Regions from separate parts of the Planococcus liqunii genome, predicted to be linked through region 2. Evidence: riboswitches for the same ligand, from Rfam matches in the RefSeq annotation. Region 2 holds a riboswitch; each other region holds the start of a gene.
What was found. Region 2 has a riboswitch for S-adenosylmethionine ahead of QWY22_RS19315 (transporter substrate-binding domain-containing protein). Riboswitches for the same ligand answer to the same signal wherever they lie in the genome.

Region 1: linked by a shared signal. The riboswitch ahead of metK (methionine adenosyltransferase) and the one ahead of QWY22_RS19315 (transporter substrate-binding domain-containing protein) in region 2 are both predicted to bind S-adenosylmethionine.
Region 3: linked by a shared signal. The riboswitch ahead of QWY22_RS06250 (methionine ABC transporter ATP-binding protein) and the one ahead of QWY22_RS19315 (transporter substrate-binding domain-containing protein) in region 2 are both predicted to bind S-adenosylmethionine.

The regions. Positions count from the first base shown of each region.
Region 1 covers NZ_CP129238.1:1,328,629-1,331,905, forward strand. The annotation lists gene pckA (phosphoenolpyruvate carboxykinase (ATP)) at 1-1,391, opposite strand, end outside; SAM riboswitch class I at 1,628-1,739, shown strand; gene metK (methionine adenosyltransferase) at 1,937-3,145, shown strand; gene QWY22_RS06745 (gamma carbonic anhydrase) at 3,266-3,277, opposite strand, start outside.
Region 2 covers NZ_CP129238.1:3,908,112-3,911,388, forward strand. The annotation lists gene QWY22_RS19305 (amino acid ABC transporter ATP-binding protein) at 1-608, opposite strand, end outside; gene QWY22_RS19310 (amino acid ABC transporter permease) at 608-1,327, opposite strand; gene QWY22_RS19315 (transporter substrate-binding domain-containing protein) at 1,349-2,164, opposite strand; SAM riboswitch class I at 2,290-2,394, opposite strand; gene solA (N-methyl-L-tryptophan oxidase) at 2,687-3,277, shown strand, end outside.
Region 3 covers NZ_CP129238.1:1,248,639-1,251,915, reverse strand. The annotation lists gene QWY22_RS06255 (methionine ABC transporter permease) at 1-247, opposite strand, end outside; gene QWY22_RS06250 (methionine ABC transporter ATP-binding protein) at 244-1,263, opposite strand; SAM riboswitch class I at 1,347-1,451, opposite strand; gene QWY22_RS06245 (thioredoxin family protein) at 1,609-1,914, opposite strand; gene QWY22_RS06240 (ribonuclease M5) at 1,920-2,258, opposite strand; gene gcvH (glycine cleavage system protein GcvH) at 2,390-2,770, opposite strand; gene QWY22_RS06230 (arsenate reductase family protein) at 2,849-3,202, opposite strand.

The DNA.
Region 1 (3,277 bases), 1.4 Mb from region 2:
TCCTGTTCCGTTTCCACGTCATGAAGTTCGCCTTTGATTGCCGCACGGACCATTGTACGCGTGTATGACAATTTCATGCGGTTGCCAATGCCGTATTCGCCGCCTGTCCAGCCTGTGTTTACCAGGAAGACGTCTACGCCGTGCTCATCAATTTTTTGGCCGAGCATTTCTGCATATACTGTAGCATGAAGCGGCAAGAATGGTGAACCGAAGCAAGTCGAGAATGTCGCTTCCGGAGAAGTGACGCCGCGCTCAGTTCCAGCAAGCTTCGATGTGTAGCCGCTCAAGAAATGGTACATCGCTTGTTCTTTTGTTAATTTGCTGATTGGAGGCAGTACGCCGAACGCATCAGCAGTCAAGAAAATAATTGTTTTCGGATGGCCAGCAACCGATGGATCGACAATATTGTCAATTGCCTGGATTGGATAAGCGGCGCGCGTGTTCTCTGTTAATGAACCATCGCTATAGTCCGGAATGCGAGTTTCTGGATCAACTACAACATTTTCCAGGACAGAACCGAAACGGATTGCGTCGTAAATTTGTGGTTCGTGCTCACGTGAAAGGTTGATTGTTTTCGCGTAGCAGCCGCCTTCAATATTGAATACGCCGTTGTCTGACCAGCCATGCTCGTCGTCGCCGATTAATTTGCGGTCCTGGTCTGCTGATAAAGTCGTTTTGCCTGTCCCCGATAAACCGAAGAACAACGCAACATCGCCATCTTTCCCAACGTTCGCTGAACAGTGCATAGGAAGAATGCCTTTCTCAGGCAGGATGTGGTTCATGATTGAGAAAATAGATTTTTTCATTTCGCCGGCATATTCGGTGCCGCCAATCAAAATGATTTTCTTTTCCATCGAAACGATGATGAATGTTTCTGAATCCGTACCGTCCACTGCAGGATCTGCATGGAAAGTCGGGGCATAAACGACGGTGAATTCCGCTTCATGCGCTGCCAATTCTTCAGCCGTCGGGCGGATGAACAATTGGTGGGCGAAAAGATTATGCCACGCGTATTCATTAACCGTCTGAATTGCCAAACGGGACTCTGGGTCTGCTCCTGCAAAGCCTTTGAAAACGTATAAGGCATCCTGTTTTTTCAGGTGCTCCATTACTTTGTTATATAAGTTTTCAAAAACATCAGAAGAAATCGGGCGATTTACGGAACCCCAATCGACTTTGTCTTTAGTAATAGCTTCTTCTACTATATACTTGTCTTTAGGTGAACGGCCTGTGTATTTGCCGGTTTCAGCTTTAACGGCACCTTCTCGAGTCAATACGGCTTCCCCACGTGATGTTGCAGCTTCCACTAATTGTGGAACTGAAAGTTGGATGTGCACATTTTGGCCATTTAAAAGATCCTTTAAATTATTTGCGAAGTTCACTGGATTCATTTATATGTACCTTCCTTTTCGGTTATTCCCATGGCAATGGGGAGGATGTATATTCGAACATTAGTATAACACATTCAAACCAATAGTCTATACTAATAACCAATTGTTATGAAAAAAATACTTTTAATGCGCCTGTAACAAAAATTATAGCGGTTTAATCGCAATATTGCCGTTGTTTGAACGAAAATCGTTGACATCACTTCCTACTTTCCGTATGATGAAAAATTGAACGGATACTCTTATTCCGAGCTGGTGGAGGGGACAGGCCCTATGAAACCCGGCAACCTGCTGCTGCATGCAGAGAAGGTGCCAAACCTGAAGCAAGGTCTCAACCTTGGACGATAAGAGTGAAAGGTGCTTATGATGATTTCTCCTTTCCACATGCAGATGCTGGATGGGATTTTTTTATGAAATTGCCCTTAATCCTCGTGTACAAAGGCCACAACGGCTTGAAGTTCAATCCTCACGGAACGGACTTGACATGGGAAACGAGTACCGTATCAATTTCGAGAGCAATCTCGCAGGATATAAGGAGGAAACACATTTTGAAAAACCGTCGATTATTCACATCAGAGTCAGTAACAGAAGGACATCCGGATAAAATCTGTGATCAGATTTCCGATTCTATTTTGGATGCCATTTTAGCAGAGGATCCAAATGCACGGGTTGCGTGCGAAACAACTGTAACAACAGGGCTAGTTCTTGTTGCCGGAGAAATTACAACATCTACGTATGTTGATATCCCGAAAGTTGTGCGTGAAACAGTTCGTGAAATTGGCTATACTCGCGCTAAGTACGGTTTCGACTCCGAAACAAGTGCAGTTTTGACAGCAATTGATGAGCAATCACCGGATATCGCCGCTGGAGTGAACGTAGCGCTTGAATCACGTGAAGGCCAAATGACTGATAAAGAACTAGACGATATCGGAGCAGGAGACCAAGGTCTGATGTTCGGATTCGCTTGCAACGAAACAGAAGAGTTAATGCCGCTTCCAATCTCGCTTGCCCATAAATTGGCGCGCCGATTGGCTGAAGTACGCAAAGAAGAAATCCTTCCATACTTGCGTCCGGACGGCAAAACACAAGTAACGATCGAATATGATGAAAACAATAAACCGCTTCGCGTGGACACAATCGTTATTTCCACTCAGCATCATCCGGAAGTAACGCTTGAGCAAATCCAGCGCAATATTAAAGAATACGTCATCAATGAAGTGGTTCCACAAAACTTGATCGACGAGGAAACAAAATACTTCATCAACCCGACTGGCCGTTTTGTAATCGGCGGACCACAAGGAGATGCGGGACTGACAGGACGCAAAATCATCGTTGACACTTACGGCGGATACGCTCGCCACGGCGGCGGCGCTTTCTCAGGCAAGGACGCGACGAAAGTTGACCGTTCTGCAGCTTATGCAGCCCGTTATGTAGCGAAGAACATTGTAGCAGCAGGACTTGCTGACCGTTGTGAAGTGCAATTGGCTTATGCAATCGGGGTAGCGCATCCGGTATCAATCGCATTTGATACATTCGGAACAGGCAAAGTGGATGAAGAGACATTGGACGATCTAGTCCGTGCAAACTTTGACTTGCGCCCGGCTGGAATCATCAAAATGCTTGACCTTCGCCGCCCGATCTACAAACAGACGGCAGCTTACGGACATTTCGGCCGTACAGATATCGATCTTCCATGGGAACGCACAGACAAAGTGGAAGTATTAAGAGAACAATCAGGTGTTTTTAAACAAGCGTAATAAATAACAAAAAGACGACCGGCAAAATTATGCCGGCCGTCTTTTTTTCTGCTTCTTGCGCAGATTCGTCCCTTGAGAGGCGTTGGCCGATAGCTTCAATCAAAGCTGCCGGCTCTTTTTCTATTCACTCCT
Region 2 (3,277 bases):
CGCGCAAACTGGAGCTCATGGGTCACAATCAGCATCGTGTTTCCTTCGTCCGCCACTTTTCGGATCGTTGCCAGCACTTCATCCACCAGCTCTGGATCCAGCGAGGAAGTCGGTTCATCAAACAGCAATACTTCCGGGTCCAGCGCGAGTGCCCGCGCAATGCCGACCCGCTGCTGCTGCCCGCCTGACAATTGGGCGGGATAATGGTCCAGCCGGTTCGCCAGTCCGACCCGTTCCAGAATTTCGATGCTCTGTTTTTTGGCTTCTGCTTTATGTATTCGCTTGACGCTGGTCAACCCGATCATGACGTTTTGCAGCACCGTAAAATTCTTGAATAGGTTGTATTGCTGGAACACCATGCCTGTCGAATTCCGTAAGGAAACGATATCCGCTTTTTTGGCGGATTGGGCATCCACTCGTTTCCCGCCGATTTCCACAATTCCGCGGGTTGGCTCCTCCAGAAAATTAATGCAGCGCAGGAGCGTTGATTTGCCAGAGCCGCTTGGCCCCAAAATCGAGACCACTTCGCCTTTCTGGACGTTCAAGTCGATGCCTTTCAGGACATGCTGGCGCTCGAAATACTTATGGACATTTTCCAATTTAATCATCAGGCAATCCCTCTTTCATATCTGCGTGCCCGTTTCTCCACTTTTACAAGCAAACGCTCCACCGCTATGCAAAGAATCCAGTAGACGATTGAGACCGCGATGTACACTTCAAAAAATGCCAAGCCGCGCGAACCGAGAATTTTGGCTTCTCCCATGATGTCAATGACGCCAATGATAAACACAAGAGACGTATCCTTAATCGTGCTGATAAACATATTTCCAAGGTTCGGTATAGCTGTGGCTAAGGCCTGCGGGAAAATGACCTTGAGCATCATCTGGGCCGGCGTCATCCCGATCGATTTGGCCGCTTCAAACTGTCCTCGGTCAACCGATTCAATTGCGGAGCGGATCGTCTCAGACAAATATGCTCCCAGATTCACGGAAAACGCCAATAGCGCATAAACTTCGGGTGGAATGCTGTTGACATCCGCCGATTGGAGCCAGCCGTATTCGATCTGCACGTAGTAAATGATTTTCGGTATGCCGTAAAACACCAGGTAGATCTGAACCAATAAAGGCGTCCCTCTGATAAAAGATACGTAAATGGCCGAAATCACCCTCAACACCGGCACCCGGTAAATTTTAATAAGGGCGGTGGCTACGCCAATAAATAAGCTTAAAATCAATGAGCCGACTGCAATCCCTATGGTGACGGGCAGCCGTGAAATAATTGCAGGAAAACTCTCTATTAAAAAATTGATATCCAGTAAATTTTCCATTGCCTCTTCCCCTCCACAAACCTATTCAGGGATGTACTCTCCGCCAGTCCATTTTTTCGACAGTTCAGCTAAAGTGCCATCTTGCTTGAGCTCTTCCAAAACAGGATCAATCAGCGCTTTCAATTCTTCGCCCTGCTCCCCTTTTTTCAAGACGATGCCCATGTCGTCATTCACCAAAGGCTGGCCGACAATTTCCACGTCTAAATCATTCTTTTTCAAAACCGCATCGATCATGATTGGATCGTTTACGTAAGCATCAATCCGGCCGTTTTGCACATCCTGCAAAATTTCTGAAGGATTGCCGCTTTCGCTGTACTTCAAATCAATCGGCTTTGCTGCTTTTTTGTTGTACTCCTCGAGCAATAAGGTGTAAGAATCCCCGGCTAAGGCACCGATTTTCTTACCTTCCAAATCCTTAATGGTTTGAATGTCTTCTCTTCCACCCTTCACCGCAATAACGGTTTCAGCTGCAAAATAGGATTCATCGGTGAACAAATATTTGCCTTGGCGTTCCGGCGTTTTCGCAACTTGATCGGCGATGGCCTGGATTTTATTGGATTCCAGCGCCAGGAACATGCTGTCCCACGGCACGGCAGTAAATTCAAACGTGTAGCCGTCCAATTTCTCATCGACCGCTTTGACCACTTCCACATCGTATCCGGTCAATTCGTTGTTCTCATCTGCAAATGCAAAAGGCGGATAGTCGTTTTGCGTTCCAACGGTGATCACTTGCTCGCCTGCAGCACTGGCTGCTTCCTTCGACGAACATCCGCTGAGAACGCCGCCTGCGCCCAGCAATAAAACCAGAGAAAGGGATATGTACGGTTTTCTTTTCATGATAAAACTCCTTTGTTGGTAAAGAGAGTCGCAAAGTTCTTTCATGCCCGAAAGCTTTGCGCTGCTTGAATGCGGCCAATAAAAACAAAAAAACCCATTCCGATAGGAAATAGGTTTTAATCTACATCTTATCTCTCAGAGCAAACGCTCTGCAGGAATTAGCACCTCTCATATGAAATGATGGTTGCTGGACGTCATTGGGCCTGTCCCTCAGTCTCTCTTGATAAGTTATTTAATTTTTTAACATATTACAGATAGTATTTTACATTGCCTGTTCTGTCAAATACATTTTTTTCTATTTTGAATTTTTATCACTTATTTTTTACTAAAAAAGAAAGGTGAAGAGCGATAAAAAAACAGGATTTCTCTGCCGCCTTTTTAAATTTCGAGCAGCCAATTGACAATAGTCTGAATCTTAAATACTATCTAATAATACTTCGTAAGGCTTTTATTAATTCACTTTACGCTGTCCTGACTTTTTAAGAATGGCCCAAATTTAACGAAGAGCGGAGCGAATCAGCAATGACAAAAGAAACGGTTTATGACGTAGCCATCGTTGGCGCGGGAACAATGGGAATGGCTGCCGGTGCCTTTCTGGCGAAGCAAAACGCAAAGACCTTGCTGATCGATGCCTTCGATCCGCCGCACATCAAAGGGAGCCACCACGGCGATACCCGCTTGATCCGGCATGCTTACGGCGAAGGCAGGCAGTATGTGGCGCTTGTGAAGCGTGCCCAGCAATTATGGGAAGAGCTCGAACAGGAGACCGGCTGTAAAATTTTTAAAAACACCGGCGTTCTTGGCCTCGGCCCGAAAGACTCGCCTTTTCTTCAGGAAACCATCGCTGCCGCCCAGAAATACAACCTCCCGTTGGAAATCTTGGATGCCAAGGAAATCCAAAAGAGATGGCCCGGCTTTTCAGTGCCGGATCACTTTATCGGCTGCTTTGAAGAAGGATCGGGAATCATTTACAGCGAGTCCGCCATCCGGGCTTACAAGGACACCGCTCTTCAAAACGGTGCGGAACTTGTTCCTAATACACCCGTTCGGCACATTGACGTGAATGATGCAAATGGAGTAAAAATTTCGACCGGCCACTCGGCCTATTATGCA
Region 3 (3,277 bases), 1.3 Mb from region 2:
ATGGAATCAACAAAATGATTAAGATGATAAATGGAATTGAACGGAAAATGTTGACGAATGCGCCTGTCAGCCAATTGACAATGCTATTGGCCCATAATTGCTTAGGTGCCGTCAAAAATAAGATGATGCCCAGCACCAAGCCGATGACAAACGTAAAGAATGTCGACATCGCCGTCATGTACAGTGTTTCAAGTGTTGCTTCCCACATATTGTCCCAATCGACGTTTGGAAATAATGACTCGATCATGCCATCACCTCCGTCTGGATACTTTCGTCATTCAAGAAAGCAAGAGCTTGCACAATTTCAGGCTGCGTCCCTTTTATCTGAATGATCAATGTGCCATATGCTCCGCGCTGTGTATGGGAGATATTGCCGTGAACGATGTTAACATCAACCGGATACTTGCGGATCAATTTCGTCAAGATCGGCTGCTCGGTCTGGTCGCCGACAAAAACCAATTTGACCAATTTGCCTGTCGGATAAAGTTCACGCAGATGCTTGATGGTTTCATTTGAATCTTCCGTATCAGTCACTTGGGCGACGAAGCGCTTTGTAATTTCCTGCTGAGGCGCCTGGAAAACCGTCAGGACATCCCCAAGTTCCACAACGCGTCCGCCTTCCATTACCGCTACACGATGGCAAATTTTGCGGATGACATGCATTTCGTGCGTAATCAGCACAATGGTCAAGCCTAAGCGCTTGTTGATATCCACCAGCAGTTCCAAGATGGAATCCGTTGTTTGGGGATCAAGTGCTGAAGTGGCTTCATCGCAAAGCAGCACTTCCGGTTCGTTTGCCAACGCCCGTGCAATGCCGACCCGCTGTTTCTGCCCGCCTGAGAGCTGCGACGGATATGCATTTTCTCTTCCCGCAAGGCCAACAAGTTCAATCAGCTCCAGCACTCGGGCATCCCGTTTGCTTTTCGGGACGCCTGCAATTTCAAGCGGAAATTCAATATTCTCTTTTACCGTACGTGACCACAAAAGGTTGAAATGCTGGAAAATCATACTGACTTTCTGGCGCGCTTTTCTTAAGTCTTGCCCTTTGCTGGCCGATATGTTCTGGCCGCTAATCGTGACCGAACCCGAAGTCGGTTTTTCAAGCCCATTCAACAACCGGATCAATGTACTTTTACCGGCGCCGCTGTAGCCGATAATTCCAAAAATCTCACCGGATGAAATGGACAGGCTCACATCGTCAACCGCTTTTAAAGAGCCCTTGCCTGTGTCGAATACTTTCGACAGTTCTTTTAATTCAATCATCCTTTACAACTCCTACTCCAAAATAAAAACCCTTCTGCGCAGAGCTGAGCAGAAGGGTGACCGTGAAAAACACGAAAACCGCTCTCTCATCTCCCAAAGCTTCCGCTTTGTGTGATTTGGCACCATTTCATTTGCATGACGGTTGCCGGGCTTCATAGGGCACTTCCCTCCACCACTCTAAATAAGAGTTACGATATAAAATTATAATTCAGAAATTCAATTTACCATGCTCGACATTTTTCGTCAATAAATATGTTGAATTAAAAATAATTAACTGCCAGCTATAGGCAAGTTAGCTCAAACTTCAGCGAAGCAGTCTGCACCGGAACCTTTATTTTGTTTCGTTTATACAGATTTCAATTTGCTGTAAATATGAGGCACTGATTGAAAAGCGTAGATCTTTTCTTTCAGTTGGCCATTTTCTGTAATAAGCAAACAAGGTACGCTTTCCACTTGATACAGTTCGGCAATTTCCTGCACGTAGTTCAAGTTCGCTTTTCCCATTGGCAAGTCGGGCAGAAGTTCTTTCACCACATCCATCATTTTTGAAGCCACCTGGCATGTTCCGCACATCGGCGTGTATAAATAATAGGCAGCTGCAGCGTTTTTGTTTTTTTCTTTCAGCCAATCTTTATGTGTCCATTCTTTCATCTTGTTCATCCCTCGGTTAATAGCTTATTGACTTGAACATTTGCCGAAATCAGTACATCCAGCAAGATCCGGATCGGCGTTGTTGCCACTTCCTTGTAACTGCGGTTTATATAGAAGTGCCGGGCTTCAGGAAATTCGCGCTTTACGAGCTTCCTTAACTGTTCACCTGATTTGTCTGCATCCAACAATACGATGATATCCAGATCTTCATAAGGGAGCAGCAATTCTTCAAGCCTTGATGCACTTACTGTACCATTTGTGCAGAGAATCGTCACGGGTTCTGCAATAAGCGGTGCGATCCGGGTCTTGTCGCTAAGTCCTTCGACTACAATTACTTTGTCCATAAGTCTACACCTCGCTGATATAAGATGAAAGATCAGAATCAATTGCTGCTTGAAAAGAATCTATAGGAACCTGCTCTCTATAAGCCTTTCGGCTATCAAAAAAAGCGCCAAGTAATAGGCGCTTTAAAGTATTACTCGTTCGTCATTTCTTTGTATTGGTCAGCAGTCATCAACTCGCTGATTTCTTCTTCGTTTGGAGATTCGATTACCACCATCCACGCATTTTCATACGGAGATTCGTTAACAAATTCCGGGCTGTCTTCTAATTCACTATTCACTTCAACTACACGTCCGCTAATCGGCGCATATAGCTCCGAAACGGTTTTAACTGACTCAACGCTGCCGAAAGGCTCGTCTTTTTTCAGTTCGTCCCCAACTTGCGGCAATTCTACGAAAACGATGTCGCCAAGTTCAGCTTGTGCAAAATGCGTAATTCCAATGCGGGCTGTGCCGCCTTCAACTTTAACCCATTCATGCTCTTTAGAATAACGAAGTTCTTGTGGTGTGCTCATCGAAAACCCTCCAAATTATGTAGTGTACTCAATTTCAGTTTGACATAAAGCCCTTGGAAACACAAGATTTCACTGCTTTCATTTCCAGGTATTTTCAAACTCTTCTTCTTTGAATCCCAATGTTGCTTGTTCGCCGTTCCAAGCGAGCGGCCGTTTGATCAACATGCCATCTGATGCCAGCAATGCCAACTGCTCTTCTTCCGGCATGTCCTTCAGTTTATCCTTTAATCCAAGCGCCCGGTACTTCAAGCCGCTTGTATTGAAAAATTTCTTCAATACCACTCCGCTTTTGGTGTAGATTTCACGGATTTGGTCCTGGGACGGCGGCGCCTCGGCAATGTTAATTTCATTATAGGCGATGCCGTTTTGATCCAGCCATTTTTTTGCTTTGCGGCAGGTGGTGCATTTGGGGTAAGCATAATACGTAATCATGGTAAAACCTCCTTTTAACCAAGCTTACCAAAGTTGCCCTTTTTGGTCGATGCAAAAAAACGCAGCCCGAAGGCT